Regions from separate parts of the Shewanella sp. MM_2022_3 genome, predicted to be linked through region 3. Evidence: predicted binding sites of a transcription regulator. Region 3 holds the regulator's gene; each other region holds the start of a gene.

Region 1 (8,032 bases), on a different contig from region 3:
AGAAATACTGGCGGGCACGCTAGCTTTGGCGCATGCTGCACAACTCCCTCAAGCACTAGCATCAAAGATCTCTCCTAATGCTCAGCAAGAAGCGTTTTACATGCTGATTTCTAAACATTCAGCCCATAAGGAGCTGATTGCTCATGAGTTTAATCGGCAGGTAAAAACGATGCAGGAGAATCATCAACTCGAAACCCTCTATCAATTTCATATTCAAAAACTTACTCACGGGGACGATAAGGGCAGTAATTCGCTTTAGGGCCAATTTGTGGGTGGTTACGACAGGTTTCAGGGCGTTGGTGATAAATAGTACAGCGGCGAGTTTTACCATCTAGATATAGGCAATCATCATTCGCCATACGGGCAAGGGTAAAAATCGCCGTTTTATGGTTATAGTTGTCAATAATACGCGCTTTTTGCAGGCGCTTGGCAATCGCCTTAAGATCGCCTTCAGCTTCAAAGTCATCCACCAAACCCATGCGCACTAAGTCACTTACGGTCACTTCAACGGGCAAAGTACAACAGGTTGCATGGCAGGTATCACACAGGCCTTTGCGATATTTTTGCCAAGTTGATAAATCATCAATATTAAAAATCGATACCGAATTTACCGTATTTTTGCTCCGTTTTGACACACCAAAACCTTCAGATAAACAATAAAGGGCGGCAATTATAACAGGCCCCAAATAGAAATAAATCTGTGGTCACAAACGGAACCAAGGCTTGACTAATACAAGCTCAAGAATGAGCTAGCGCTGTTTGAGGCGACTCCATCACCACTGTATTGCGACCACGCTCTTTAGCGCGATAAAGGCAGATATCGGCACGGCGTAATACATTCGAAATGGTGAGTTCATTTAATGCATCCGGCGGTAAATACACTCCACCAATACTAAGAGTAATCTTACCGGTAGGTGCACCCAAGTGCGGAATATTCAATGCAGCGACTTGATTGCACAGTTGGGTAGCAATGGCTTCCAATTGGATTGGTGTGATTTTCGCTAAAACAACTGCAAACTCTTCGCCACCAATGCGCGCTAGCAGCGCATTGGGTGGTAAAATTTCACAGCCTTTTAAATCCTGAGCCACTCGCCTAAGTACAGCATCGCCTTCAATATGCCCGTAGTTGTCGTTGTAACTCTTAAAATAATCAATATCCAACATCAACACACCGACTGCTGTGTTGCCATGGAGTAATGTGTCGAGTGTTTGTGTAAAGGGGCGTCGATTGCTCAGCCCAGTTAATTCATCGGTTTCAGCCATGACTCTGAGTTGCGTATTCACCGTTACCAGTGCTTGCTGTAAGTTAAGCATCTGTCGCTCTTTTTCTTCACGCAGCAATAACTCGTTCAGCGCTGCGGAAAACTGAGTCAACATCACTTTTTTTTGTTTAGTCCAATTTAGTGGCCGAGAAACCATTGATAGCGATAATAGCCCGACAATTTCATCGGCATTTTTCATGGCAAATGCGGCAATAGAGCAAATACCAATACCTCGAAGTAACCCGTATTCTTCAGGCGATGTTTGCTTCAATGAGTCGACATTCTCGATAACTAATGTCGATTCCTGCTCAAATTTTTGTGCCAGCAAAGTAACAATATCCGCAGAAATGCTAATAATTTCAGATACATTAGGTTCACTAGACCAAACGCAACGGTAGTTTACCTGTCGTTGGTTAAACTCTATTAGGCTTACCCTTTCGACATCAAATAATCGCCCGATTTTACGGCAAACCTCAGTAAGGTTGTTGTCTAAGTTAAGGGTCTCCACTGTTAAAAATTGCAATGATATTTCAGCTAACAGTTGGCTAGCTTGGGACTGCCAATTGAGCGCTTGAGTCCGCTCATCAACTAAACGTGCTAACTGACTTTGCTGTTGCTGCAATGCACGCTTTTGGCGTTTATTAACCGCAAGATCGTTACGAATTCTTTGATACATAGCCTGAAGCGATTGAGCAACATGACCAATTTCATCAGGATTTCTCACCACACTATCGGGTACGGTTAACTTAGGTAATGCATTCAGATTTATCTGGTTAGCAAACCGCTCCAATTCCGATAAACGATTGGTCACCAATAAACGCACCAGCGTAAGGATAAGATAAATCATCAGTAAGGTTTTAAGCCCATTGCCTAAGACAATAATGATCAATTGTTGCCATAATTCGTAATAGAGTTTGTCCGTATCCAGCCCGACAGTCAGCATACCAATCTGTTGTTCCTGATACATAATTGGGTAACGAAACAGAGTTTGTCGGGAATCCTTAGCGTGAATCGCCTTGCCCAACTGCATGGCTACGCCATCGATACTCTCTAAATTGACACTCGACACCATCGGCATCATGCCCAAGCCTGAAAGCAAATCAGATAACAGACCATGGTCCACATCCCAAAGTGACTTAGCAATAGTGGGTAAGATCGATTCGGAATATTCACGAATATCGGCAGTTGTATTATCAATGCTTTCTTGATAATTCCACACTAACTGCACCAGCATGGTCAGGACAGCAAAAAATGAGCTCACCCCAATAATAGTGAGCGTCATTCTATGACTGATGGAATGATTACGATGCTTCATGAATACCTATTAATTACTGTTGTGATAACTTATCCACTATTTGTGTCTTAAAAATCCCAGCCCAATCCCTTGCAACTAACTTCTGATAAAAAGCTGAATCGGGATTAAGTACCCTAAAGAGTTCTATATCCTCATAGGAGGAATAACGTTGGGTCTCTTGGTATTGTTTGAGCTGAATTAACCCTAAAGCACCCGCTAAAAAATGCCCACCTCCCAGAGCACTCACTTTACGTTCTTGGCAGAGCGACAAAATCTCAGGGGAAGTATTAATCGAACTGACCAGTACATCACGTCCAGGTTCAAGGCCCTTTTCGCGGAGTGCTTTTACCACTCCGATAGCCATTTTATCGTTCGCCGTCCAGATTAAGGTTAAATCCGGATAACGGCTGAGCAAGGTTAATGTTTGATCATAAGCAATATCTTCACGCCATTGACCATATACCGTTTGAGTAACAATAACATTGGGTTGCATAAAGAAATAATCATTAGCGCCTTGAGTTCTTAACACTGATGCGGGCGTAGATTTATCGCCCGAGATTAATAAAACCTTAGCCTTTTTATTTTCTAAACGACTTAGCAAATTTTTAGCGGTATCAGCACCAATAGCATAGTTATCTGGGATAAGCGCTGGTAATAAATAAGTTTGCCAATGTGGATCTGCCAATAAGTGTTCTCGCTCGGCGACAGAAATATCATTTAAAATCAATTGAACATATATGGGATATTGATAAAGCATCTGCAACATTTTTATCGCAGACTGCTTCTCATTCACTAAAATAATATGAGTAGGAAGTGATGGCTGAGATTTTAGTAACGTTTCTAATTGAGCAATCATTTTAAAGTGATTGCGATCTGAATGTATGATTTGCAAATTAATATCAAGCTTTGATGAAGCCACCTGCATTAATTTATCGACATCACCCCAAAAGCTATCCGTAACCGCGCCTGGATTAAAAAAAACCACATCCAATTTAGCCCACGCAGGCAAAGCAAAACACAGTATGCCTATCCATAAACAACGTAAACATAATAGATGCAAAGGCGAGTACTCCTCGACCGTGTTTCCCCGCATGTGATCCATCACAGAGGTCACTTTATTATTATCGATTCACAACCTTGTTACCGCATAATTACCAAAACAACTCAATGGCAACCAACACTTCGATTAAACCACAAAATAACAAAAAGTGTACTTTATAATAAAGAATATTAATTTTTGCTCCTGTTTTAGGCTCGAAATTATAGAATATTCATTTAATATTAATAAGATAACTCGACGTATAAGATAAGAGGCTATTTTTAATTCCAATATTGCTCATTCAGCCTCTTTACATAGCGCACTTAACCACAGTCTATCCCCCAAGATTGCCTTACGTTTATTCTCTGTTAGTATATGTATAAATTAACAGTGATTGAGTGCTAACGACTTGCAGCAATTGGATCTTGTTCCGATCACCGAACTCAAGGGCGTCGCCAAAAGAGTCGCGGAAAAACTCGCCAAACTCGGCATCACAACAGTACAAGATCTGCTGTTTCACTTGCCCCTGCGCTACGAAGACCGCACTCAAATCTATCCCATCGCCGCACTCATGCCCGGAAATTACGGCACCATTGAGGCCGAAATCCAGTCGACTCAAATCCTTCAAGGCCGTAAACGCATGCTCGTCTGCAATGTGCGTGACGATACTGGCAGCATGAGCCTACGCTTTTTTAACTTTTCAATGGCGCAGCGCAATGCGATGCAAAATGGATTAATGATCCGTGCCTATGGCGAAATTCGTCGCGGAAGTCATCAAGCGGAAATCGTGCACCCCGAATATAAAATCGTCTATCCGGGTGAGGATATTCACCTAAGCGATACACTTACGCCGATTTATCCCACCACCGAGGGCTTAAAACAGGCGAGTTGGATTAAGCTCACCGAACAGGCACTTGAATTATTAGAAGATGGCGGCTTGACCGAGTTATTACCCGCCCATTTGCAGCCAAACAACATGAGCCTAAAACAGGCGCTGCAAACCCTGCATCGCCCCCATGCGGGGATTTCACAATTTGATTTAGAGCTTGGTCAACACCCCGCGCAGCAGCGACTGGTGCAGGAAGAATTACTCGCCCACAACCTGAGTATGCTACGCCTAAGACAACGCAGTAACCTCGACGCCGCCGTGACCATGCATGCCACGGGGCAATTACTAAAGCCTTTTCTCGCCTCACTGCCCTTTAAACCCACAGGCGCGCAGCAACGTGTCGTTGCCGAGATAGGTAAAGATTTAGCACAACCGCACCCCATGATGCGCTTAGTGCAAGGGGATGTCGGCTCAGGCAAAACCTTAGTCGCCGCCCTCGCCGCCCTTCAAGCGATTGAAAACGGCTATCAAGTGGCCATGATGGCGCCCACCGAATTACTCGCCGAGCAGCATGCAGCTAACTTTGCCGCGTGGTTTGAACCACTAGGATTAAAAGTCGGTTGGCTTGCGGGTAAGCTTAAAGGTAAAGCTCGGGCGCAATCTTTAGCGGATATTGAATCTGGCGCGGCACAAATGGTGATCGGCACCCACGCCATTTTTCAGCAACAGGTTATCTTCCATAGGCTCGCTTTAATTATCATCGACGAGCAGCACCGATTTGGTGTCCACCAGCGGATGGGACTCAGGGAAAAAGGTATCAATCAAGGGTTTCATCCCCATCAGTTGATTATGACGGCAACCCCGATCCCACGGACGTTAGCCATGACAGCCTACGCCGATCTCGACACCTCGATTATCGATGAGTTACCCCCAGGGCGCACACCCGTCACCACAGTCGCCATACCCGATTCGCGCCGTAATGAAGTACTCGAGCGCGTCCGCAACAGCGTGATCACGGACAAACGCCAAGCCTATTGGGTCTGTACCTTGATTGAAGAGTCCGAAGTCCTCGAGTGCCAGGCCGCCGAAGATACCGCTGAAGAATTGCGCCAAGCACTGCCGGAGCTGACCATAGGTTTAGTACACGGCAGGATGAAAAGTGCTGAAAAGCAACAAATTATGACGGACTTTAAAGCGGGAACCATCAACTTATTGGTGGCAACCACAGTAATTGAGGTCGGCGTCGATGTCCCTAACTCTAGCCTGATGATAATCGAAAACCCCGAACGATTGGGACTTGCACAGTTGCATCAACTGCGAGGACGAGTAGGGCGCGGTGCCGTAGCCAGTCATTGTGTGTTACTCTACAAGGCGCCACTGAGTCAAACCGCAAGTCAGCGGTTGAATGTCCTACGGCAGAGTAATGATGGTTTTGTTATCGCACAGAAAGACCTAGAGATACGTGGTCCCGGTGAAGTGTTAGGCACTAAACAGACAGGGCTAGCCGAACTTAAGATAGCTGATTTAGTTAGAGATCAAGCGCTTATACCACATATCCAAAAGCTTGCGAATCATGTGATGTCGCAAGCACCCGATGCGGTTGATGCCATTATTCATCGTTGGCTTGGGCATAGGCAACAATATGTCCAAGCGTAAACCTTAAGCTAACCCCTTCAAGGTAAAATAAATTCAACCTGTTCAGCTAACCGCTATGGACAAGCGCGTGTAAACTTGCAAAATGAACTTGCAACCTAAAAGGCGGCACTTGCACTTTAATGTTAGCTGCATGATATTCACCACATTACCTTGACACTGAAGCGAAGGATGTAAAATGCAAGTTAATCAAGATGATAGAATTACACCTCAAGAGACCTCGTCTAGCAGCAATCGCTTTGCATTGATTGCGATTGTGCTCGTCATCCTGCTCTCTGCGGCAGGTTATTACTACTATAGTAAAGATGACTCACCCAAACTCATTCCTAATGCACCGATAGTACTACCAGAGCCACCATCGTCAGAACCGCTTACTCTGGAAACAAACCCGGAGCCTGAAACCACTCCAGTGGAAAACGTAACACCACAAACGACCACGACGGAAACTGACTCAACCACTACCGTTGAGCCTCAAGCGCCCGTAGAAACGGTGCCAAACTTGCCTGAGAGTGATGCTTTTGTGCATCAAAAAGCACTGGCACTTATCAGCAATAATGTCGTAGGTTCATCCTTAGTCACACAAGATTTGATCCGTCAGTTTGTAGTCTTCGTGGATAACTTGGCGCAGGGCGAATTGACCCGCAAAGTCAGCCCAATTAAGGGCCCTGAAAAACTCTTTATCGTGGCGGAAATCACTAACAAAGTGTATTTAAATCCAGAGAGTTACCACAGATATGATGCCTACGCGACCGTCATTGCCAATATGGATGAGCAAAGCTTAATGCACACCTACAAGCAACTCACGCCGCTATTTGATGAAGCCTTCGCTGAACTGGGTTATAGCAACGCCAAGTTCAATGACAGAATGCTACAAGCAATTAAGGTAATGCTCGCAGCGCCAATTATTGAAGAGCCCATTGAGCTGAGTTCAATTAGCGTCAACTATCGCTTCGTTGATCCCAATTTGGAAGCCTTACCCAGTGCCCAAAAACTGCTTGTTCGTATGGGACCAGAGAACACTCGTAAAGTGAAAACTGCACTGCGTAAAATGGAAAGCCAACTCGCACAATAGATTGATATTCAATCAATAGTGGCATTATTAATAATAAACAGGCGCCTCGAGCGTCTGTTTACTATTGATATCAGAGCCTGTTCAACTGAGGTTAAGCCACTTAGTCTACACTCCCTGTCTTTATCCCGTTCTGAAAACTATGTTAGCCAACAGTGACAAAGCAAAATCTCATTGCATTTTATTAACCTTGCATATGCAAATGACTTCATTAAAACTAAGGACTTAGTGTAGAATGTGCCGTTCAATAAATGGGGGAATTGTGTTCGTTCATCCAACGAGCAAATAGCGATAAGCCAGTCAATTCATTAATGTTTTCGCTTAGTTAGGGATAACTAAGACAGCTTTAAATAGTGTCGAGGCAAAGTAGTGCAACTCAGATTCAGCATCCTCTCTTGGGGGGCGTGGGCTCCAAACTATCAGCAGCATGATGACTGGCAAACTTGGTGCAAGCACTCGGCTGAAACGACCAAAGAGGCTTCACCCACTGACAGCATATCTCCGGCACTTCCCCAAGTGCCAGCCATGCAGCGTAGACGCTTTAGCCGTTTAACAAAAATGATGCTAGATGTCAGTTTTCAATGTGATACGCCACCAAACTGCCGTTCGATATTTGCTTCCCGCCACGGCGAACTGCATCGCACTATTGGCTTGCTCGAAGATATTATCGCTAAGCAACCGCTTTCTCCCTTAGGTTTTAGTCAATCCGTGCATAACACTGGCAGTGGTATTTTTGGCATTTTACACAATAACACCGCCCCTTCTACCTCAATTGCCGCAGGCACTGAAACCCTTTCCCAAGCCATGGTGGAAGCTTTCGCCCAGCTACATCAATCAGCAGAGCCGTTATTACTGATCTTTGGCGATGATCCTGTGCCGCCGGTAT
Region 2 (8,032 bases), on a different contig from region 3:
GGTTGCCTTAACTGCTGCCTGCGCCGAAGTGGGTGCTGGCGCGGCAACCACCGCTGCTGTGCCTGCTGCGCCTGTTACTGCGGCTGCTGTGCCTGACACATCTACCGCTTGGTTACCGCTAAAGAGACGAGAGACAAAGCCTTCTTCTTCAATATCGGTGTTTGCCACTTGGTAATTAACCTGACCTTTGTCGGAGCGGGTTAACACGACTTGGGGATTTTGGGCAAACACTTTAGGCTTTTTAACGACTTTGCCTTCAGCGGCTTGTAAATAGTATTGATGATCGCCATCAACCTCTAAGGTCACAATAAAAGGAGATGACTTAACAAAGGTTTGGCTGTCACTAAAATCGTCTTCCACCATTTCGTGGTAGCGAATGGCGATTTTGTGGGTGCCGGGCGCCAACTCTAAGCTGCTTTTATGGTTGAATACGCTGGACTCGACTTTTTTGCCATCGAGGGCAAGGTATTCGAAGGACATAGGGATATTCAGATCTGCGGCAAAGGCTGAGGCAGAGCCGAGTAGCATTAGCAGGCTGCTGATTGGCAAAAGTGATTTCATTGTTGCTCCTTAACGATTATGGCTCTGATGCGGACGTTCGAATGCTTGAATGCGATCTTCGATATAACTGATGGCTTGCCTGCATTTTCCCAAACGACGATGCATCAAAAGGATGTCATTTTGCAAACGGATTTTGTCAGCACTATGACAGTTTTCAAGTTTTGACTCCATTTCTGCAATTTTTTGTTCAAATTTTTTCGCCCAATTCAGATGCTTATTCAGTTCGGCATAGATTTCGTGGCTATTTTGTAACACATTGCTGGCGATCCAAGCAAACCCGCTGGCTTGATGCGATTGGTTTTGTTGTTGGGCAAAACGTGCGCGCTTACTGGCACGTTGTTGATTTTTAGACTTTATATCGATTGAGGTCGTCAGTAGCGCCCGTTTAACCGCAGTAAAACGGTCTTGAATACGTTCACAGCTTAAGGCGATGGTTTGCGGCGCGAGTTTTAGGGCGATTTGCTTCTCTAACTGACCGATACTACTTCGAATTTGTTCAATACAGGGCATCAACTGGGCGCCATTTTGAATAAACAGCGATTGATTAAAGCGTTCAATATCTAGTAGGAGTTTGCGTTGGCTCGGCGCAAGATGACTGTCGTGTTGCAGTACTTCTTGCTCTAATGTTTTTAGCTGATTTTTCAACGTGCTGATTAGCTGCGAAGTGTTCAAAACCATGCGCTCCACGCCAGATTAGCGGCAATTGACAGGACAATTAATATAAACAAAGGCCGAATAAAAGGCATACCAAATTTTATCGCACAGCGAGCGCCGATAAAGGAGCCGAGCATCATACATAACCCCATCCACAGGCCAATTTGCCAATGGACTTGCCCAAGAAAGCCAAAGATCGCCAGCGCCGTCAAATTGCTGGTAAAAGTCATGGCTCTAGCGAGCGCGCAACTATGCAAAAGAGGTAATTTATATAATGAACCTGAACTCACTGTCCAAAAGGCGCCAATGCCGGGACCAGCAAAACCATCGTAGATGCCTAGTAATAAACCTTGCAGGCTTTGCTTGAGCTTGGATTGGGCTTTTGTCGGCGTCTGACAATCGGTATCCGAGATGGCATTAGGGCTCAGCAAACTGTAAATTGCAATGCCAATAATGAGCAGTGGTAAGGCTTTTTCAAGCCACTGCGCGTTTAACAAATAAACTAATACACTGCCAAAAACCGCGCCAATAAAGGTGGCGATAAACGCCATATACCAAAAGTTGGGTTTGAGCAGATGTTGGCGATAATAGGTCCAAGCCGCCATCGAGGAGCCAAAACTGGCAGCAAATTTATTGGTACCTAAGGCGGTGTGGGGTGGAATCCCTAGGGTGAGTAGGGCTGGGATGGAGAGCAGGCCGCCACCACCGACCACGGCATCGATAAAACCTGCAATTAAGCCAATGACAGCCAACAGGGCCCAGTTACTGGGCTCGAGTAACAACTCCAAATCTTAATCCTACTCAATGACTCGTCTAAAAGGTGGGAGTGCGTCTAGCAAGGATTTGCCGTAACGCTTCGTCACTAACCGTCTATCTAGGATAGTGACTCGACCATAATCTTGCTCTTTACGCAGTAATCTACCACAACTTTGGATAAGCTTTCGCGATGCATCAGGAATGGTGAGCTGCAGAAACGGATTTCCACCCTTTATTTTCACATATTCAGCATGGGCTTGCTCAACGGGTGATGTTGGCACAGCAAAGGGTAGCTTAGTGACGATGAGGTTGGTGAGGTAATCTCCTGGTAAGTCCAAGCCTTCAGAAAAACTGCCTGTGCCAAATAAGATGCTTGGCTCACCTTTGTCACATTTAGCTTTGTGGGTCTCAAGCAATTGCTGGCGTGGTGCATTACCTTGGATCAGGATTTCCTGTGTGAGTTTGCCCTCGAGCAATTCGGCCACTTTTTCCATTTGCCAGTAAGAGGCAAACAGCACTAAGGTAGCCATTTCACCTTCAATTAGCTCGATAATTTGTTCGGCAAGTTCAGCAGTATAGGCATCATCCGTCGGCTCGGTTTTCATCTTAGGTAAGTAGAGCGTGGCATTATTCGGATAATCGAAAGGGGATTGCAGAGCAAGATAACGGCTGCCGTCCTTTAATGATAACCCTACCTGATGGGCAAAATGGTCAAAGTTATTCAGCGCCCGCAGCGTAGCGCTACATAGCACGACGCCAGCTGCCTTTTGCCACAGCATCGATTCGAGCATAAAACCGACTTCAATTGGTGAGGCGCTAAACAGATAATCGACCTGTTTGCCTGTAATTAACTCGATCCAACGGGCCATTGGGGCACCTTTAGTGGAATCTTCCTTGGCCATCATTTTCCAGAGCTTTTGCAGGTTTTCGAGTCGCTGCAACATAAAGCCCATTTCGGCCTGTAGCGCTTCAGCCTGGTGCTTAGGAATATCGCCATCTTTTATCGCTTCTGCGAGCAATAATTGCATCTTATTAAATTGCTTGAGAGCAAGATTGGAGGTGGTTGCGAGATTCTCGGCAGGGATTTTTAACGCATCGGGTAATTTGCCGTGTTCGAACCGATAGCGACTCTCAGGATTAGCAAACTGCTTGGTCTGGGTATCACAATAGTGGGCGACTTGATTGAGCTGAGCGATTAAGTCGCCAATATGATCCTGCATCGCCTGCGCTGGGGCGATGATATTGTTGCTCTTTATCTGATTTTGTAACTTGGCGCTGGTCTTACCGACTTTTTCAAGCCAGTCGGCGGCGCCTCTAAGCGTTGCCTGTGCGCTAGAAAAGTCCCGTGCGACAATTGGTAAGTGGTGAGCTTCGTCAATGACGTAAAATACCTCTTCGGGATCGGGCAAAATCACCCCGCCGCCTAGCTCTAAGTCGGCAAAAAGTAAGCTGTGGTTGGCGATCAGTACATCCCAAGTATCCACATCCTCACGGGCCTTGTGAAACGGGCAATTACGATGGCTGGCGAGTTGCCGATGACAACTGTGTTTATCGCAGGCGATTTGTTGCCAGAGATGGTCCGGTATCGGTGTCGATAGCGTATCGATTTCACCGTTCCAGCGGCCTTCATTAAAGTCGCTGAGCAGCTCCTGCAACATGGCTATTTGGCTGTTATCAGGCTTTGTTTGCCACATGGCCATTTGGGTACTGTTATCATCGCCGATTAACATTGCAAGCTTGGATAAACAGACATAGCGCTGACGCCCTTTGACCAGACCAAAGCGAAAGTTTAACCCTGATTGTTCAAGAAAAAACGGTAAGTCTTTGTGCAGCAACTGCTCCTGCAGCGCAACGGTTGCTGTGGCGATACAGACTTTTTTCTTACTCGCAAGCGCAAGCGGTATCGTGCCCAAAATATAAGACAATGATTTACCAATCCCCGTACCCGCTTCGACCACTATGATGCGTCTATCTTTGTCATAGTCGCCAGCCAAGGTCTTAGAGATTTCTGCCACCATAAAATTTTGCTCGCGGCGCGGCCTAAAATTAGGCAAAGCGGCGGCAATATCTTTATAGATAGCGCGGATCTGGTTTTTTACGTTGTCAGGTAACATGCGGCACTACTTTATCGAATTAATGCTGTACATAATAACAGTGATTGCATAGCCTAAGAAACTTTTCTGCCATTTTATGGCAATTTTATTCTGTATCCCGAGAATCAATAAGCAGCGAGAGCCTTAGAGTGAAACCGCAGTTGAATCCACCCGAGAGTCTGACACATGACACGGCTGCGCCCGTGAGTGTACAGGGACGCGTCCTGACGCGCCATGCTATTACACGCGGTTCAACGCTCGTGTTGCAGTATTATCTCGCCACTGTTTCTGGCCCTGTGCTGGTGGAGTTACCTGGCTCTGAGTACATTTGTTTTTGCCATCAAAGCGATATGGCTGCATTACAGTTACAAACGCCGGGGCTGGCGCTACGCTTTGTGCCGCTTATGCTTAAAAGTTTTAAAAAACAATCCGTGGCGGCGATTTATGCCCAGTCGAGCAGTGTGTTTCGTCACTTACAGCGGATAGCGACAGATGCGGGTATTCCCTTATTTGAGTCGGATATCCGTCCAGAGCAGCGCTTTTTAATCGAACGTTTTGTGGCACTCGATGTGGTATTTTTAGGGCATTATGTCAGCAACGCTGGCATAGATGGGCAGTTGCCTGTGTTTAGCGCAATACGTGCAAAAGCGGTTGTGCCGCAGGCGGAAATAAAATTGCGTTCAATCTCGCTTGATTTTGAATGCAGCTTTGACGGATTACTCTATTCTGTGGCCCTTTATGGGCGCGGTGCGCAATCTCAGCCCTATGAAAAAGTCATTATGGTGGGTGAGCCGCAACCTGATGCTGCAATCTACATTGAATGGGTGAACGATGAAGCGGCGCTTATTCATCATCTCATCGCTTGGTTTACTGAGTTTGATCCCGATGTGATTATTGGTTGGTCAGTAGTGACCTTTGATCTGGCCCTGTTATATCGGCGTGCTTTACTGCACCGGATCCCGCTGCGTATCGGTCGAGGTGGCGCGCTCCTTGAGTGGAAGGTGGAGAATAAATTTCGGCCAGAAACCTTAAGTTTGCCTGGGCGAGTGGTGCTCGATGGTATCGATTGGTTAAAGGCGGCCTTTTATCAATTCGAGCGCTTCTCCTTGGAGTTTGTCGCCCAAGCGATGCTGGGCGAAGGCAAAGCGATTCATGATGTAGAAAATCGAGCGCAAGAGATTGATGCGCTATTTGCCGAAAATAAACAAGGGCTTGCTCACTATAATCTGACTGATAGTCGCTTAGTGTGGGATATTTTTGAGCATACTCAGTTGTGGGATTTTGCCCTCGCTCGCGCCGAGTTAACGGGATTAGAACTGGGGCGGGTAGGCGCCTCGGTCGCCGCATTCAACCATTTGTATCTACCGCATTTACATAGAGCGGGTTTCGTCGCGCCCGCAGAGCCGGCAAGTCAAGGGATTGAAAGCCCTGGCGGTTATGTAATGGATTCAGTCCCTGGTTTTTATCAACATATTTTAGTGTTTGACTTTAAAAGTCTTTATCCATCGATAATTCGTACTTTTTTAATTGATCCGAAAGGGCTCATTGAAGGTCTGGATAACGAGGAACATATTTTGGACGAGTCTGAAATCGTTCCCGGTTTTTTAGGGGCTCGTTTTAGTCGGCATCAACCGATCCTGCCTAAACTTATCCAAAATCTCTCAGAACAACGCGAAAAAGCCAAGCGGGAGGCAAATGCGCCTTTATCGCAAGCAATTAAAATCATTATGAATTCGCTCTATGGGGTTTTAGGCTCCCAAGGCTGTGTTTTCCATGATGCGAAACTGGCAAGCTCCATCACCATGCGCGGTCATCAAATAATGAAACAGACTCGCGCTTGGATAGAGGAAATGGGTTATCAAGTTATTTATGGGGACACGGATTCCACCTTTGTCTATTTGGGCTCTGAGCCTGATCTCAGTGATATTAATGCCTTAGGTAAGCAGATTGCCGCGCAAATCAATCAACAATGGCAGAGTAAAATCGTAAAGGAGTTTCAGTTAGAAAGCTTCCTTGAGCTACAGTTTGAGCGCCATTACGAACAGTTTTTTATGCCGACCTTGAGGGGATCGGAGGAGGGGAGTAAGAAGCGTTATGTCGGTGCTTGGCGCAACAGGAATGGAGGGCTGGAAATCACTTTTAAGGGGATGGAGCAGGTACGAAGTGATTGGAGCCCCTTAGCGCGTAAGGTTCAAGCTGAACTTTATGAGCGAATGTTCAATCAGCGAGATATCAGCGGTTATCTCGCTGGTGTCATAAGCGAACTGCAGTCAGGAAAGCGGGATGCTGAATTAGTGTTTAGCAAACGAATGCGCCGAAATCTTGAAGAGTACACCGCAAAATCCTCTCCCCATGTCAAAGTCGCACGTCAGCTATGTGAGTTAACAGGAAAGGTATCCTATGGCAAGAGAGGAGCTCAGATTGATTATGTCATCACTGTAAATGGTCCTGAACCTGTTTCACATAGATCGTCTATAATTGATTATCAATACTACGTTGATAAGCAAATTAGTCCCATTGCAGAGCCTATTTTTTCAATAATGAAATTGAATTACACAGACATTGTCTCTAAACAGTTGCTGTTAATTTAATGTTTATGTTGTTTTATTTGTGTTTTATTAACGAGTGTTTATAGTGTTTTAACCTGTTTTACAGCGGTTAATCAGTCGGTTTTTGTGATATTTATCTACAGAATGCTTAGGTTTCCCTTGGAGTGTTTATTGAAAGTTTGCTACTCTCAATGGGAAATTGTAAGGAAATATAACAACGGAATGACGTTGATAAAACATAAACGAAAAGGTTAAGCACCAAATGAACAAAACGATAGTCGCCACTGCGTTAGCAGCACTCTTTCTTGCGCCAACTGTATCTGCAATCGAAATCTACAAAGATGACAAAAATGCAGTCGAGATAGGGGGGTTTATTGATGCGCGTGTAATCAACACTCAAGGTGAAACTGAGGTTGTAAATGGTGCTTCTCGAATTAATTTTGGTTTCAGCCGTGAGTTAACCCATGGCTGGAATGCGTTTGCTAAGTTGGAATGGGGCGTTAACCCCGTTGGCAACAGTGATATTGTCTATAACAACCGCTTTGAATCCGTTCAGGATGAGTTTTTTTACAATCGGTTAGGTTACGCTGGTATCAGTCACGATAAATACGGCACGATCACTATTGGTAAACAATGGGGTGCTTGGTATGACGTGGTTTATAACACCAACTACGGTTTTGTATGGGACGGAAACGCTGCCGGTGTGTACACCTTTAATAAAGACGATGGCGCAGTAAATGGCGTAGGTCGTGGCGATAAAACGGTACAATACCGCAACTCATTTGGTGACTTCAGTTTTGCGGTACAATCTCAGTTAAAAAATAATAGCTTTTACACCTGTGATATTGAAAATATCACAGAAGAAGCCTGTGAAGCAGAATGGAATGCAGGTAAAAAAGAAGCACAACAGGTTACCTATGATTACACCTATGGTGGTTCTGTCACTTACAAAGCCACAGATAAACTTAGTCTGATGGCGGGTGTAAACCGCGGTGAGTTTGATATTGCCTACGGTAATGGTGATCAAAAAACGGCTGTTGATTTAATCTATGGCGTGGGCGCTACTTGGGGTGACTTCGACAAGAATGGTTTATATGTTGCCGCCAACGTTCACAAAGAAGAGAACCATGATACCGATAACATTGGTCGCTTGATTAAAGATGCCTATGGCGTTGAAACTTTAGTTTCATATAAGTTTGACAATGGTTTACGCCCATTCGTTTCCTATAACATTCTGGATGCTGGTAAAGACTATGTTATCCAACCAAACTTTAACGCCGATCCTAACGATGTGTTTAAGCGCCAGTTTGTAGTTGTAGGCTTACACTTTGTTTGGGACCCAAGCACAGTTCTTTATGTTGAAGCACGTAAAGACTACAGCGACTTTACCAGCGCAGACCAGGCCCAAGAAGCCAGAAT
Region 3 (8,032 bases):
ATACAGAATGTAAGATAACAGCAGGTAATCCATATGGCTGCGATGGCAGGGCACATACACAATCTCATGACCATCGTGGTGTAACTGCCGAATATGCTCGGCACCTTTGATGTTAATACCGCTGTAGAGCTTGTTCCATAACCACGTTAAAAAGCGCTCGGCAATACGTACGAGACTATCGGAATAATTCGCCGCAATTTCATCAAGATATTCAATTGCCGTTTCACGCGCTTGGGTTTCAGAAATCTTCTTGCTCGCGGCTTCTTCCTGAATCGCCTTGCGTAAGGATTCAGATTTCAGCAAGGAATGGAATAACGCCTGACGATTAGGCAACACAGGCCCCGTCATCACCTTACGTTGGCGGCGGAAATGTACTCTCGCTACTCGAGCCAATTTATGGGCAATGCCCATATCGGTACCATGTTCGTCGGCCATGTAACGCAGCGATACCGCATTAGAAAATTGCACAAAGTTATGACGGCCCAAAAATAGGATCATCAAGCACTTACGTAACCAAGTAGGGTTCTCGCGCTCAAGCACTGCCGCCTTCATGGTGTCGTCTTCTTTACCCGGAGTACGACCCCAATACAGACTCACAGGCACCAGCTGTATATCTAACTCTGGCTTTTCCTTATGGACGGCCAACAAACGCATAAAACATTCGAGGAATGGCTCATTGCTGGCGCGTTCACCAAATAAGGGCTTACGACCTTCAAGGCATACCACCCGTGGCGCCACAACGCCATTCACCACCAGCGGCTCGTAAGGGCTTGGCAAACCAAGTTTCGTGGTGATCTCGCTTAACGCAGCAATATCACTCAGGGATTCTGTTTTCATTACATAAGCAAGCGGTCTGGAGGCATCCAGATTCAGATCGGCAAAGGGATCCTGTGGCACAACAATAGTGTGCACTAAGTGCTTTTGGATCCAACGTAATGATTTCAACCAAAGAGAGTCTTGTTTAGGCATTATTCTTATGCAATGTAAGTACGTTCATTAGCCCCATAGAATACCAGATTCTAGAGAATATACCCAAACAACCTAAAGATGCAGGATTCAGCGGCTGATTTTAATGACTTAGTAACGCACTTTAGGCAACACCATTTATTGATACCGTGCAAATGGCATTCACCCCATAGATGACGATTATGGTTATTTGCAGATCTAGCTGACCAAGTTAAAAGTGGTTAATACTTGCACTACCAATAATACTGTATATAATAACAGTAACTGTATAGAAAAACAGGAAATACCATGAGACCGTTGACGCCACGCCAAGCCGAAATTTTAGAGCTGATTAAACGTAATATTGCCGAGACTGGCATGCCACCCACTCGGGCCGAAATTGCCACCCGTTTGGGTTTTAAAAGTGCAAATGCCGCAGAAGAACACCTTAAGGCATTGGCGAAAAAAGGCTGCATCGAGATCATGCCTGGTACTTCCCGCGGGATCCGTCTCCCTGTAGAGGAAGAAGATAACCGCGAAACAGGCTTGCCACTGATTGGCCAAGTGGCAGCGGGTGAACCTATTCTCGCCCAAGAGCATGTCGAACAGTATTACCAAGTCGACCCCAGCATGTTCCACCCTGCTGCCGATTTCCTGCTGCGCGTAAAAGGCGACAGTATGAAGAATATCGGCATCCTTGAGGGTGACCTGCTTGCCGTTCATAAAGTACAACAAGCGCGCAATGGACAAGTTGTTGTTGCTCGCGTTGATGATGATGTAACCGTAAAACGCTTTGAAAAAAAAGGTAATTTAGTCTACCTACATGCCGAGAATGAAGACTATTCACCGATTAAAGTCGATTTGAGTTTCCAAAGTCTAACAATTGAAGGGCTCGCCGTAGGGGTGATCCGCAATGGAGATTGGCTATGAACAAACTATTAGGTAATGCCCCGCGTCACCCCGGTTTATGGCTCGATACGGTTCGAGATACAGAGACCGACTGGCAGCATACATCAATAGTCACTATGCCAACTCAGAGCCAAGGGCGCCAAGAGCTGACACAGCTGAGCAAACAACTTGCCCAACTGAGCCAACAGGGAAGATGGATAGTGCTCATCAACCCACCTAGTATTGGCTACAAGCAGCTATTAGCAAACGCAGGTGTGCGTATGGATCGCGTACTATTGGTTCACGCAAAAGATGAGGTCGAAACCCTTTGGGCGATGGAAAAAGCCTTAACCAGTGGCACATCTAGCGCAGTGATTACTTGGATTAACGCCCTAGATACTCGCGATAATCGTCGCCTACAAATTGTAGCAAAGAGCGCACGTGCAATGGGTATCGTGCTTGAAGGTTCAACGAATGACCAACCTTCTAGCATCAATCTCACACAATCGGCTAAATTTACTCAACCCGCATTTTTCAGCTCTGTTCATTAAAAATTTTTCACACCGTATTTAGCCTTGAAAGCCGCCTCACCTGTGAATGTGAGGCTTTTTTTTGGCAATTTTTCAGACAATTAGAAAAAGAAGTGATCTTGATCAATTTTTAAACAGCAAGTATGTTTGATTTAGGCGCACATGATATATCGCCTGTTTAGGCAGAAATATCGCGTTATTTTCGAATATCGCTCGCCCACAAAAATTGAGAATAATGGGTTTATTCAGCAGTATGTGCCAGTGTGGCTAATACCAGCAGTAACAATACTTGATCATAAGTAAGCCGCCAACGCACGTTGAAGTCAGAAACACTTTTTTGGGAACTGAAGAGTTTGCATAGAGTTGAGACTTACTGTGTTGCTCTTCTTTGTAGTTGCTATTTGCAATTAGCAGAGGAGAAGTCTTGTGAAGCAATGGTTGTATTGTTTACTCGTGGTGCTATTCGCCCCACCGTTGGCCGCAGCAGACATGCGGTTCAATATGACGCCTGGCGTAACAGAAATCAGTGGCAAGGTATACCACCTGCACATGACGATTCTGTATATCTGCTGCGCGATAGGCTTAGTGGTTTTTGGCGTTATGATTTATGCCATGATCAACCACAGAAAATCCAAGGGCGCGGTCGCGTCACACTTCCATGAGAGTACAAAAGTTGAGATCGCTTGGACGATAATTCCCTTTATCATTCTGATCTTAATGGCGATTCCGGCAACTAAAACTCTGATTGCCATGGAAGACCCCAGCAATGCCGATCTCACGGTAAAAGTCACAGGATCGCAATGGAAGTGGCATTACAGCTATTTCGATCAAGATATTGAGTTTTACAGTATTCTCGCCACACCAAGACCTCAAATCGAAGGTAGTGAGGCCAAGGGAGAGCACTACTTACTCGAGGTCGATAAGCCCCTTGTCCTGCCTGTAAATAGAAAAATCCGCTTTCTGATGACTTCTGAAGATGTTATCCATTCATGGTGGGTACCAGATTTTGCAGTGAAAAAAGATGCTAACCCAGGGTTTATCAACGAGGCGTGGACCCGTATCGATAAACCCGGCATTTACCGTGGTCAATGTGCCGAACTTTGCGGCAAAGATCATGGATTTATGCCGATAGTGGTTCAGGCACTGCCCGAAGCCGAGTTCGATGCTTGGGTTGCAGAACAAAAACAAGCTGCCAATGCCGCAGCGCAAGCCGCACAAGCCGCCTTATCACAAACACTGAGTAAAGAAGAGCTGATGACTCAAGGTGAGCAAGTTTACCTTGGTCACTGCGCAGCCTGCCATCAACCTAATGGCGAAGGTCTCAAAGGCGTATTCCCACATCTCAAAGGCAGCCCCATCGCTACTGGGCCACTGAGCGGTCATCTTGAAATCGTGCTCAATGGTAAAACGGGTACGGCCATGCAAGCCTTCAGTAAACAATTAACGCCCCAAGAAATTGCCGCAGTGATTACCTATGAGCGTAATGCGTGGGGCAATAACACTGGGGATGCGGTGCAAGCCAAAGACGTTGATGCCCATAAATCCGGTGGCACCAATAGCGAACCAGTAACAACGACTCCGCCCCCCTCAACCACCGATGCGCCCAAAGCGGCGACAGAGCCCATCGCCAGTGTCGACCCCGCGAGTCTTCCCACGCTTAGCCATGATGAACTGATGGCCGAAGGAGAAAAGACCTATGCCACAGTTTGCGCCGCCTGCCACCAGCTAACGGGTGCAGGTATGCCTCCCGCCTTCCCCGCCCTTGCTGGTAGCGTTATTGCAACAGGCCCAGTCGCCAATCACATCGATATAGTGATGCACGGTAAACCGGGCACGGCGATGCAGGCATTTGGCAACCAACTCACACCACAACAACTTGCTGCCATCATTACCTATGAGCGCAATGCGTGGGGCAACAATACCGGCGATACAGTGCAACCCGCTGATATTGCACGCCATGGACAGTAGGGGATTAAGATGAGCACACTGACTCAAGATCAAATTGCCGCCCATGATGAACACCATCACGGTGCACCTAAAGGCATCATGCGCTGGTTACTCACCACTAACCACAAGGACATTGGCACCCTGTACCTATGGTTTAGTTTCATAATGTTTTTAACCGGTGGTGCGATGGCCATGGTGATCCGCGCCGAACTCTTTCAGCCCGGATTACAACTCGTTGAGCCTAACTTCTTCAACCAAATGACCACAGTGCATGGGCTAATCATGGTATTCGGCGCAGTGATGCCAGCCTTTACCGGACTAGCTAACTGGCTGATCCCGATGATGATTGGTGCGCCTGATATGGCGCTTCCACGTATGAACAACTGGAGTTTTTGGATCCTGCCCTTCGCCTTTGCAATATTGTTGAGTTCATTGTTTATGGAAGGCGGCGGCCCTAACTTTGGTTGGACCTTCTACGCACCACTCTCGACCACTTATAGCCCCGACAGCACAGCATTATTTGTATTCTCGATCCATATCATGGGGATAAGTTCGATCATGGGTGCCATCAACGTGATCGTAACCATAGTCAACCTGCGCGCTCCCGGCATGACGTGGATGAAGTTACCACTGTTCGTATGGACCTGGCTGATTACCGCCTTCTTGCTGATCGCCGTTATGCCCGTACTCGCTGGTGCCGTCACTATGGTGTTAACCGATAAGTTTTTCGGTACTAGCTTCTTCGAGGCGGCAGGCGGCGGCGATCCTGTGATGTTCCAGCATATCTTCTGGTTCTTCGGTCACCCCGAAGTCTACATCATGATTTTGCCTTCCTTCGGCATTATCTCTGCCATAGTTCCTGCTTTCAGCCGTAAACCATTATTCGGCTATGCATCCATGGTGTATGCCACGGCGAGTATTGCGATTTTGTCCTTCCTCGTGTGGGCGCACCATATGTTCACCACCGGTATGCCTGTGTTTGCCGAGCTGTTTTTTATGTACTGCACTATGCTGATTGCCGTGCCGACAGGGGTAAAAGTGTTTAACTGGGTAGCGACCATGTGGCGCGGCTCACTGAGTTTTGAAACCCCAATGTTGTTCGCGGTGGCCTTTATTATTCTGTTCACTATTGGCGGCTTCTCTGGCCTGATGCTCGCCATCACGCCAGCCGACTTCCAATACCACGATACTTACTTTGTGGTGGCTCACTTCCACTACGTGTTGGTCACGGGTGCGATTTTCTCCATCATGGCAGCGGCCTATTACTGGCTACCAAAATGGACCGGGTATATGTACAGCGAAAAGCTCGGCCAGTGGCATTTTTGGTGTTCGGTGATTTCGGTCAATGTGTTATTTTTCCCGATGCATTTCTTAGGTCTTGCGGGTATGCCAAGGCGAATTCCCGATTACTCGATTCAATTTGCCGATGTAAATCAAATCGTGTCGATTGGGGGTTTTGCGTTTGGGCTATCTCAGCTGATTTTCCTCGTGCTGGTAATTAAGTGCATTCGGGGCGGCGAAAAGGCGCCCGCCAAACCTTGGGAAGGCAGCGAAGGCTTAGAGTGGACCCTACCAAGCCCAGCGCCCTATCACTCTTTCACCACGCCACCCGAGGTGAAATAACATGCAAGGCCAACCCCATCAGCAAAACATCAAGTCCAACCGTAAGCTCATTAGCCTGTTGGTGCTGGGCTGCCTTGCGATGTTTGGCTTTGGGTTCGCCTTAGTGCCGCTCTACGATGTGCTGTGCGAAAAACTGGGTATTAATGGAAAAACCTCTAATACTCCCAGCAGTTATCAGGCGATCACTGTGGATAAGAACCGGGTGGTAACGGTGGAGTTTATCTCGCAGGTGCAGACGGGCATGCCGTGGAAATTTGAGCCACAAACGAAACGGCTCGAAGTGCATCCGGGAGAACTCATCCACACGGCATTTCTGGCGCAAAATGTCTCGAATAGAGCAATCGTGGGCCAGGCGATTCCTTCTATTTCGCCCGGCCAAGGCGCAGCTTATTTCAATAAAACCGAATGTTTTTGCTTTAACCAACAACACTTAGCCGCCGCGAGTCGCGCCGAGCTGCCGTTGATCTTCTTCGTGGATCCTCAATTACCCGAGTCTATCCACACCTTAACCCTCTCTTACACCCTCTACGACATTACCGACAAGCAGTTAGCGTCTGCCATAGAGCAAGGAGCTGCAAAATGACCACTAAACATGAGACTTACTACGTCCCCGCCCAGAGTGCTTGGCCGATTGTTGGTGCTATCGGCTTGTTTTTAATCGCCTTTGGGGCGGGACATTTTGTTCATCAACTCAAATCTGGCGCTTCCGGTGGCGGCTATATTCTACTAGCAGGCATAGCCGTCATCCTGTTTATGCTGATAGGCTGGTTTAGAACCGTTATTCAGGAATCGATGACGGGCCTTTACTCCCATCAAATGGACAGATCGTTTCGCCAAGGCATGAGCTGGTTTATCTTCTCCGAGGTGATGTTCTTTGCCGCCTTCTTCGGCGCCTTATTTTACGCCCGCATGGTCGCAGTACCTTGGCTCGGCGGCGCGTCTAATAACGCCATGACCCACGAAGTCCTGTGGCCGCACTTCGAGGCCGTTTGGCCACTCCTCACCACGCCAGATGGCACCAAAACCGAAGCCATGCCATGGAATGGACTACCGCTGGTCAACACCATTGTGCTGCTAACCTCCTCTGTCACGCTGCATTTTGCCCATACCAGCTTAGAAAAGGGTAAGCGTTCGGCCATCACCCTCTGGTTGGGACTCACGATTTTGCTCGGAATTAGCTTCCTTGCTTTGCAGGCAGAGGAATACAGCCATGCCTACCATGAGATGGGGCTAACGCTCACCTCGGGCGTGTATGGCAACACCTTTTTCCTGCTGACGGGTTTCCACGGCATGCATGTCACCTTGGGCACTATCTTTCTATTAGTCTTGTTTTTCAGAGTGTTAAAAGGCCACTTTAGTGCGGATAAACATTTTGCCTTCCAAGCAGGCAGTTGGTACTGGCACTTTGTCGATGTGGTTTGGCTCTGCCTGTTCGTCTTTGTTTATGTGCTTTAAATATTCGTTGAAACAATAAGTTGAAAACTTAAGGCGTGGGATTGAGACCAAGCAGTCCAGTCCCTAAAGCCACCAGCAAGAGCAGGATAACCAGTACAGAAAACATCACCCTACGGCCCAAATAGCGGCTCATTGGCACCGGGTGTTCAGCGGTTTGGTCGTCACCTTTAACCATAATAATTAAGGCTCTGCCTAGGTTAAAAATGATAAACAGCAACAGCAGTACTAAAACACACTTAAAAATGAGCGGGATGTTCATACGCTATCCTTATGTTTTGCTCGCCAAATTGATTTGGTTACCAAGATTTATTTGGTTGCATAGGGGAGTGTCGTTACTACTGATATTGACTGTGGTGGTATTCGTGGTTTTGGTCAAGCTAGGTTTGTGGCAAATGGATAGGGCAGTTGAAAAAACCGAACTGTTAGCACAAATGGAGGCGAGACAATCCGCTGCCACACTCAATCCTGAACAGCTCATCGCTGAATTGGCTAAAGGCAGCGTCACGGGCTACCGCTTACAAGTTCAAGCAAAACCCGCGAATCCACAAATCTGGTTGCTCGACAATCAGGTCTATCAAGGGCAAGTGGGCTATCTCGCCTTTCAATTACTGCAAATAACGTCAGCAAATCAGGCAAGTAATGCC
Region 4 (8,032 bases), on a different contig from region 3:
TCGAAGATATTCTTGAAGATGAAGAAGAGCATTTAGATTGGCTCGAGTCACAGCAGGAGCTGATTAGCTTAACAGGCATTCAAAACTATCTTCAATCGCAAATTAGTGAGTCATAGGAGCTGAATATGAAAGGTGATAAAGACGTCATCGATGCGTTAAATCGACTCCTAACCGGAGAGTTATCGGCGATGGATCAGTATTTTGTCCATGCTCATATGTACGAAGATTGGGGACTCAACGAACTTTATGAGCGTATTGCCCATGAGTCGGATGATGAGAAAGCCCATGCCGCAAAACTGGTGCAGCGTATCTTATTCCTCGAAGGTGTGCCCAATGTGGCTGCAAGGGAAGCGCTCAACATTGGCTCGACTGTCGAAGAGATGCTGCGTAACGATCTCGCCTATGAATACAAGGTGGCCGATGATTTACGTAAAGTCATTGCGTTGTGTGAGCAGAAAAAAGATTATCAAACCCGTGAGATCTTAGAAGTGCTACTCGATGATACCGAATCTGACCATATGTATTGGTTAGAGAAACAGCTCGGTTTAATTGACCGCATTGGTTTAGCGAATTATCTGCAAACTAAGATGTAACAATATCCGATTGCGCGGCTCAAGCACAAAGGCCAGTCATTTTATGACTGGCCTTTGTTTTGGGATTTTGAGTATTTAGTCTAACACTCTGTAAAAATTAGCTGTAGTAATGAGATGTTCTGTTTGAGGTGGATTGTTTAGCGATTCCTGTTATGTCATTAATGTCTATTCTTTACAAATACTTGTTTACGTTTTTTCTCATCATTTTGGCTGTTGTTGGCGGGTAAAAATTGTTACCGTGTGAAGCTGTTTTTGCAGGCTTTTATGTTAAGTGGTTGGTTAACCAGACGGGAAGATGAATGAGATATATAAAACGTTCTCTAAGTTTGCAGTTAGTGGTAACTATCGTCGGTGCCCTCGCTGTACTACTTACTTTAGTTGCCGCTTTGCTCGTGAATAAAGAAAGTAATAATACACGTAAGCAGGTGGATGCCGACATTTCGGCACTTGTAGCCTTAAAAGCCAATGAGATCAGTGGTTACTTTGTTGCCAAGGGGCAAGTAATCCACTCGGTATTTGCCGAGCCTGGGCTTATCAACTGGTTTAGTCAGTATCATGCCCGAGGCAGTAATCTGGCGCAGGATCAGCAATATCAAGATATTATTCGTTATTTTCGCTCGTTTTCCGACCGTGATAGCGATGTGAAATCAGTATTCTTTGGTTCGGCAAACACCTTTGAGTATTTTGACCTTAATGGCCGTTTCGATGGCGATCCTGATTATTACACCAATAAGCGTCCTTGGTGGCAGGAGGCGATTGATCAACATGGCCTGTTTGTGGGCGATCCTGCGGTCGATGCCAACGATGGTTCTATTTCTGCAACGGTTAAAACCCCAGTCTATAGTGCTAATGGCGAACTTATTGGCATTGGTGGTATGGATATTCTGATCGATACCATTGGTAAAAACCTATTAGCACCGATTAAATACCGCAACTATGGCCAAGCCTTCCTGATGACGGATGAAGGTAAGCTTGTGTATTTCCCAGGATTCTCGGATAAATTCCCTCCCGGCTCACTTGCCAATCAAATTGATAGCCAATTTAAAGATACCTCCGGTTTTACAGCATTAATGCAACAAATGCAGCGCGAGCCTCAGGGGTTTGCCGAAGTTACTTTTAATGGCGTATCACAGCGAGTGACCTTTGTGACTGTAGGCGGGGATTATCCTAAGCAAAAGTGGCATTTAGCCTTTATGTTGCCCCATGAAGTAATTGAAGCGCCTGTTACCAAAGCCTTTTGGAATGCCTGTTTTGTTGCATTAGGGATCATGCTGTTAGTGGGGATTACTGTTTGGTTGATGTTATTACCCTTTAGACGCCAGCTCAGCAAGTTACTCGATGCGATGGAAGACATTGCCGAGGGTGACAGTGACTTATCCCAACGCATTTTAATGGAACGGGAAGATGAGCTAGGTAAACTGGGTGATGCTTTCAATCGTTTTGCTGAAAAGGTTCAGCAAATGTTGCTGCATACCCGTAGCTTAACCCAAGAGGTCGGCACTGGAGTGATGGATGCGCGCCAAGTGTGTGATTTAGCTGTCTCGTCGGTGTCATCGCAAAAACAACAAATCGATTCTGTCGCGACGGCAGCAACTCAAATGGCGCAGACGAGCCAAGAAATGGCGATAAGTGCTCAACGTGCAAATGATTTTGCCGAAAAGGCACAGACTCAGGCCCTTGACGGTACGCAAATTGTGTCCCGTGCGACCGAAGGGATGAAGGCATTATCGGTTCAAGTCATCGAAGCGGCTAATGTGATTAAGCGGCTACGAAGCAGCTCAGAGCAAATTGGTGAAGTCTTGAGCGTGATCCGCAATATTGCCGACCAAACTAACTTGCTGGCATTGAACGCGGCCATCGAGGCGGCGCGGGCGGGTGATCAAGGTCGAGGCTTCGCCGTTGTTGCTGACGAAGTGCGCACGCTGGCTTTGCGTACCCAAGATTCTACCGCCAATATTCAAGGCATTATCCAAACTCTGCAACAAAGTGCGCTTCAGGCTGAACAAGTGATGGAATCAGGGGTTGAGCAGGCAAGAGTAGGGCAAGACTTAACCACGCAAGTCGAGCAAGCCCTCAGCGACATCGCCAGTGCGATTACGTCTATCCAGCAGCAAACGGTGGAAATTACTGTGGCGATAGGCCAGCAGGCAGTGGTTGCCGATGAAGTGGCGCAAAACGTGGTGAGCGTGCGTGGTTTATCCGATCAATCCCTATTGTCAAGCCAAGATCTCTCCCAAAGTCTACAAGGATTTGAGCAAGCAACTCGAGAACTGACACGTAATATTGGTCAATTTAAAATTTAAATGCTGTTGTTTTAAAACCAAAGGAGCCTTAGCGCTCCTTTGGTTTTTTTGGGAATGTTATACTTGGATAAGGATGCTTGAGTCGATAGGTGAACTTCGCGACTGCGTAAATATGTCCTAGATACTTGATCACTGTTTTTATATACAGTATTTTGGGTGTTGGAGGAACCTTTAGTGCGAAAAATCATTCATGTTGATATGGATTGCTACTTTGCTGCGGTGGAAATGCGAGACTTTCCCGAATACCGTGGTAAACCGTTAGCCGTTGGTGGGAGCCGTGAGCGGCGAGGGGTTATCAGCACCTGTAATTACGAAGCGCGCCGATTTGGTGTGCGCTCCGCTATGGCAACGGCTTATGCGCTTAAACTGTGCCCAGACTTAATTCTTGTCCCCGGTCGAATGCAGGTCTATAAGGATATATCGCAACAAATTCGCGCTATCTTCTCTCGATACACTGAATTGATTGAACCCCTCTCCCTCGATGAAGCCTACTTAGATGTTAGCGATTGCAAGCTGTTTAAGGGCTCTGCAACTCTGATTGCTGAAGCGATTCGCCATGATATTTTGGCCGAAACAGGGCTTACTGCTTCGGCTGGCGTTGCTCCTGTTAAATTCCTCGCCAAGGTGGCCTCTGACTTAAATAAACCTAATGGTTTGTATGTTATTTCGCCCGACAAGGTTCCTGAGTTCATTAAAACCTTATCCCTACGCAAGATCCCCGGTGTGGGGAAAGTCACCGCAGAAAAACTTTCCTCTTTGGGGTTAAATACTTGCGGAGATATACAAACTTATCCAAAACAAGACCTTATTACTCGTTTTGGCAAATTTGGTGCCGTATTAATTGAAAGATCCCATGGGATTGATGAGCGTGGGTTATCAGTGAGTCGCGAGCGTAAATCTGTCGGCGTTGAAACTACGTTGGCGCAGGATATTTATACCCTCGAGCAGTGCCAGCAAGTGATGCCTGGATTAATACAAGAGTTATCAACTCGCCTAAGTCGTAGTGCCAAGGATCGACAAATCCATAAGCAGGTGGTGAAGCTTAAATTCAGTGACTTTAAACAAACAACCATTGAACATCGCAGTAATGATGTGTCTGTGATGATGTTTTACGAATTATTATCCCAGGCAATGACAAGGCAAGAAGGGAGGGGGATTCGGCTACTCGGCGTGGCTGTGGGACTTACTGATAAATCACCGATTGCGAAGGTTGATCCATTGCAAACCCAACTCGCGTTATCAATTTAATCAATCTCATCCCTTACACGTTATCAATCGCTATAACTTAAAGCGGCTGACTAAGGCTGTTAGTTCATTGGCCATGGTTGAAAGTTGGATACTTGCAGCATGGATTTCGTCTGTTGTATGTCGACTCTCTTCTGATTGCTCTGCAATATGCTGAATATTGTGATGGCTTTCGTTTTCCATTATTGACTGTGCTTTCGCGGCAAGCGCGATTTGATTATTCATTTCGCTGATTTCGCTCACCATTTCCGCAATATGAGCCAAAGCTTCTCCAGCATTGCTGGCGGCTTCCACACTAGCAATCGCTTTTTGATTACCGATATTGATAGCTGCAACGGCACTTTGAGTGCCATTTTGGACATTCGCTATCATCAGTTTTATTTCCTCCGTTGATTGATGGGTTTTGGAGGCGAGAGAGCGCACTTCATCGGCCACGACGGCAAAACCTCGGCCTTGTTCTCCTGCACGAGCGGCTTCAATAGCAGCATTTAGGGCAAGTAAATTGGTTTGTTCGGCGATAGCTTGAATCACTTCAAGTACTTTTCCTATGTGCTGCCCTTCGAGCTCTAGCTTGTTAATTTGGTTTTCTGCTTGGCTAACATCTTGGGCGAGTTGTCGGATAACAGCTATGGTGTTTTGTACTTTTTCTTGGCCTGTGGCGGTAAAGTTGTCAGCCTGTTTAGCCGCCTCTGCTGCATGGTTAGCGCTGCTTGAAACCTCTTGCACAGAGGCTGCAATATGGTCGCTTGCATCAGCCACTTTCCGAGTCGTTTCTTCCTGTGTCCTTAAGGTTTGCTTGGCCATTTCGCTGGCGTGGGCAAGCCCTTGTGCTGATAGCGTAAGCCTGGCGGTCGAGTCTTTAAACTGCGAAATAATACTATGCAGATTGTCCAGGAAATGATTAAAGGCACGGGCTAAGTCTCCAAGCTCATCCTTGGAGGTTAAGTTAATCCTTGCTCTTAAGTCTCCATCACCATCGGTAATATCATGAATTTTCGCCAATAAAACAGCGAGTGGCCGACTAATTAATTTAGGTAATGCTATGACATAGATGGCGCAAATAATAATGCTGATTGCAAGGGCGACAAGTTGTAGTTTTTGTCCTTCTAGGGCATCAGCTTCAACTTGTTCTACGGCACCCTTTGTATGGCTATTTAGCTCATCGGTCAGATGACTGATATGTACATGGAGCTTATCAAAGAGGGTTGCACCTTGACCAAAGCTTAAATCTATTGCTGTGGTGCGACCATTTCGGCCATTGTTAGTGCGTTGATTACTAATTTCATTGGTTATTTTTTGCCATTCATTAAAGGTTTGGGTTAACTCTGTGAGTTGATTTAGAGCCTGCTGGCTTGTTGTTACCTTGGCAAAATGTGTTAAGTGTTGGTTGACTAGCTCAATACTTTGGTTGTGTTGCTTCAAAAGTTGGTTGTAGGAGTCTGTTCCAACATTAACAAACATTAGACTTCTTTCTGCCACTTGCGCTTGGTATAACTCTTTATCCGCTTGTAGCAGCAGGGATTGGCTAGGTAAATATTCTAATGCCAGTTTATCTGCACTTTGTTTTAGTGCTTTTAGGCCCACAATCCCTGTGAAAGATGCAAAAATAACGACCCCAGCAAGTAGTAGACTCGGGTAGATAAGTTTTTGGTTTATTGATAGATCCTTATACCAACGCATATATGATTTCCTTGAGATCAGCTAGGATGAGTAGCGTATTAAAATCAATGTTGCCGTTAGTACTTACTTGCCAAATTCATCAAGGTTAATCCCTATCGTTATTGCGCCAATGGCAGTGTCACCATCCATAACAGGGATAGATATTTGCACTAAATAGGCTTGTGAGCTGGTATCAAATTTAACGGGGCCAATATGTTTGTCCCCTTTTCCATTTGCGAAGGATTTTTGCCACTTATCTTCATCACCCTGCCAATAGTCAGAGGTTTTAGCTGTCATAGCGACGTTAGCCCCTTGATTATCCATTAGGAAAATTTCTTGGTAATAAGGCTTACTTGCTTCGAAGGTTGTTAAGAATTTGGCTGCATCATTACTCATCAATGATGACATAAAGGGATCGATACCTTCAGTGGCTATCCACTTTTGGTCGAGTTCTTTGATGGAATCTAAACTTTTTCCCTGAGCATTTTGTGCTTTTACTGCTGTAACAAGTACAGGCTCTCTTCCTAATGGCATTAAGGTGTTTGTTAAATCTATGACTTCTTGCGGCACTTCTTCGGCAAAACTCATGTGACTGATGAAAACTAATAGGGCGGCAGAAACAATTTTTCCTAGTTTCATGATCTCTTTCCTTAAGCTAGCAAGTTTATAAAGATGTAGCTAAATGCCACTAGTTTTATGGGGTTGCTAAACAACTATAGTAGAGAATCAAAATTGTTGATGGGAATTAACACCTTATTTCTATCTGAAAAAACAATAAAAAAACCGCGCATACTATGCGCGGTTGAGTCTGAGGAGAGTTTACTTAGGCCTTAGCGGGAATGCGCTCTAGCACGGCTAATAGTAGATCCCAGTACTGACCAACGGTGGCGATATTGACCATTTCATCTGGGCCGTGCGGATAACGGATGGTCGGGCCAATCGACACCATGTCCATTTCTGGATAGGGCTTTTTAAACAGACCACATTCAAGGCCCGCGTGGATCACCATAATAACCGGTTCTTTATTGTAGATTGACTCATAGGTCTCACGCACAATTGCCATCACCGGCGAAGTATTGTCTGGCTTCCAACCCGGGTAAGCGCCGCTGAGTTCAATATCTGCACCCGCTAAGTTGGTTAACGCAGTAAGCATGCCTTCAACTTGGCTACGGCCAGAATCGATGAGCGAGCGAATTAAGCAAAGAATGCTGACTTCTTCATCGTTAGTGCTGATCACACCAACGTTGAGTGAGGTTTCGGTTACGCCAGTTACTTCATCACTCATGCGCATTACCCCGTTAGGGCAAACATGCAATAAGTCGATAAGGGTATTTTGGCTGTTTTCGCTCATCACGCGTTTTGGCGTTGGGATTTCGCTCAATACTAAGCGCATATCTGGGTCGGCAATGGCCAGTTCGGCGCGGACTAAGGCTTCAAAAGCACGCACTTTTTCATTCAGTGCATCGACATTTTCAGCAGGTAACATAAAGCTGATATTGGCTTCGCGTGGGATAGCATTACGCAGTGAACCACCGGTAAATTGGGTTAACTCTAGGGCTAATTCATCGGCATTTTCGAACAGGAAGCGCGCCAAAATCTTGTTGGCGTTGCCACGACCCAAATGGATGTTGACCCCAGAGTGACCACCTTTTAAGCCCGATAAATGCAGGCTAAATGATGCATAACTTTGCTCCGACGCTTGCCATACCATAGGCAAAGTGATCTGAGCATCGACACCGCCAGCGCAGCCCATGTAGATCTCACCTTCTTGCTCTGAGTCGGTGTTGATCAGGATCTCGGCATCAAGCATACCTGCTTGCAGGCCAAAGGCGCCTGTCATACCGGCTTCTTCGTCAATGGTGAGCAGTACTTCGAGTGGACCGTGCTTGATGTCATCTGAGCCTAAAATCGCTAAGGCCGATGCCATACCAATGCCATTGTCGGCGCCTAAGGTTGTGCCTTTGGCTTTTACCCAGTCACCGTCAACATAGGCTTCGATAGGATCTTTGGTAAAGTCATGCACTTTGTCGGCATTTTTTTGCGGCACCATATCGATATGGGCTTGGATCACAACGACTTTACGATCTTCCATTCCCGCAGTTGCGGGTTTGCGAATGATTAAATTGCCGACGGCATCTTCTACTACATCGAGTTGTTTGCTCTTAGCCCAGGCTTGGATGTGTTGGCTGAGTGCTTGTTCATGTTTGGAAGGGTGGGGAATCGCACAGATTT

The links. Region 3 encodes LexA, which represses DNA repair genes until DNA is damaged. Its sites were predicted from a motif close to TACTGTATNNNNATACAGTA; they were not measured.
Region 1: a site for LexA is predicted at 3,969-3,988, ahead of recG (ATP-dependent DNA helicase RecG). Genes of this name have one in related genera too.
Region 2: a site for LexA is predicted at 4,109-4,128, ahead of dinG (ATP-dependent DNA helicase DinG). Genes of this name have one in related genera too.
Region 4: a site for LexA is predicted at 3,027-3,046, ahead of dinB (DNA polymerase IV). Genes of this name have one in related genera too.

The regions. Positions count from the first base shown of each region.
Region 1 is NZ_JAKZGV010000005.1:47,191-55,222, forward strand. It holds gene MMG82_RS04685 (transporter substrate-binding domain-containing protein) at 1-259, shown strand, start outside; gene MMG82_RS04690 (YkgJ family cysteine cluster protein) at 222-635, opposite strand; gene MMG82_RS04695 (GGDEF domain-containing protein) at 739-2,577, opposite strand; gene MMG82_RS04700 (ABC transporter substrate-binding protein) at 2,591-3,649, opposite strand; gene recG (ATP-dependent DNA helicase RecG) at 4,005-6,080, shown strand; gene MMG82_RS04710 (DUF3014 domain-containing protein) at 6,256-7,149, shown strand; gene MMG82_RS04715 (beta-ketoacyl synthase chain length factor) at 7,516-8,032, shown strand, end outside.
Region 2 is NZ_JAKZGV010000012.1:58,841-66,872, forward strand. It holds gene MMG82_RS09310 (DUF2057 domain-containing protein) at 1-561, opposite strand, end outside; gene MMG82_RS09315 (primosomal replication protein) at 571-1,239, opposite strand; gene MMG82_RS09320 (TSUP family transporter) at 1,230-2,003, opposite strand; gene dinG (ATP-dependent DNA helicase DinG) at 2,013-4,085, opposite strand; gene MMG82_RS09330 (DNA polymerase II) at 4,226-6,655, shown strand; gene MMG82_RS09335 (porin) at 6,876-8,032, shown strand, end outside.
Region 3 is NZ_JAKZGV010000004.1:120,382-128,413, reverse strand. It holds gene plsB (glycerol-3-phosphate 1-O-acyltransferase PlsB) at 1-969, opposite strand, end outside; gene lexA (transcriptional repressor LexA) at 1,255-1,875, shown strand; gene MMG82_RS04155 (SulA-like leucine-rich domain-containing protein) at 1,872-2,384, shown strand; gene coxB (cytochrome c oxidase subunit II) at 2,790-4,331, shown strand; gene ctaD (cytochrome c oxidase subunit I) at 4,341-5,933, shown strand; gene MMG82_RS04140 (cytochrome c oxidase assembly protein) at 5,935-6,516, shown strand; gene MMG82_RS04135 (cytochrome c oxidase subunit 3) at 6,513-7,388, shown strand; gene MMG82_RS04130 (DUF2909 family protein) at 7,417-7,647, opposite strand; gene MMG82_RS04125 (SURF1 family protein) at 7,592-8,032, shown strand, end outside.
Region 4 is NZ_JAKZGV010000038.1:19,971-28,002, forward strand. It holds gene bfr (bacterioferritin) at 1-116, shown strand, start outside; gene bfr (bacterioferritin) at 126-593, shown strand; gene MMG82_RS16175 (methyl-accepting chemotaxis protein) at 893-2,896, shown strand; gene dinB (DNA polymerase IV) at 3,071-4,144, shown strand; gene MMG82_RS16185 (methyl-accepting chemotaxis protein) at 4,175-5,821, opposite strand; gene MMG82_RS16190 (cache domain-containing protein) at 5,885-6,439, opposite strand; gene MMG82_RS16195 (aminoacyl-histidine dipeptidase) at 6,624-8,032, opposite strand, start outside.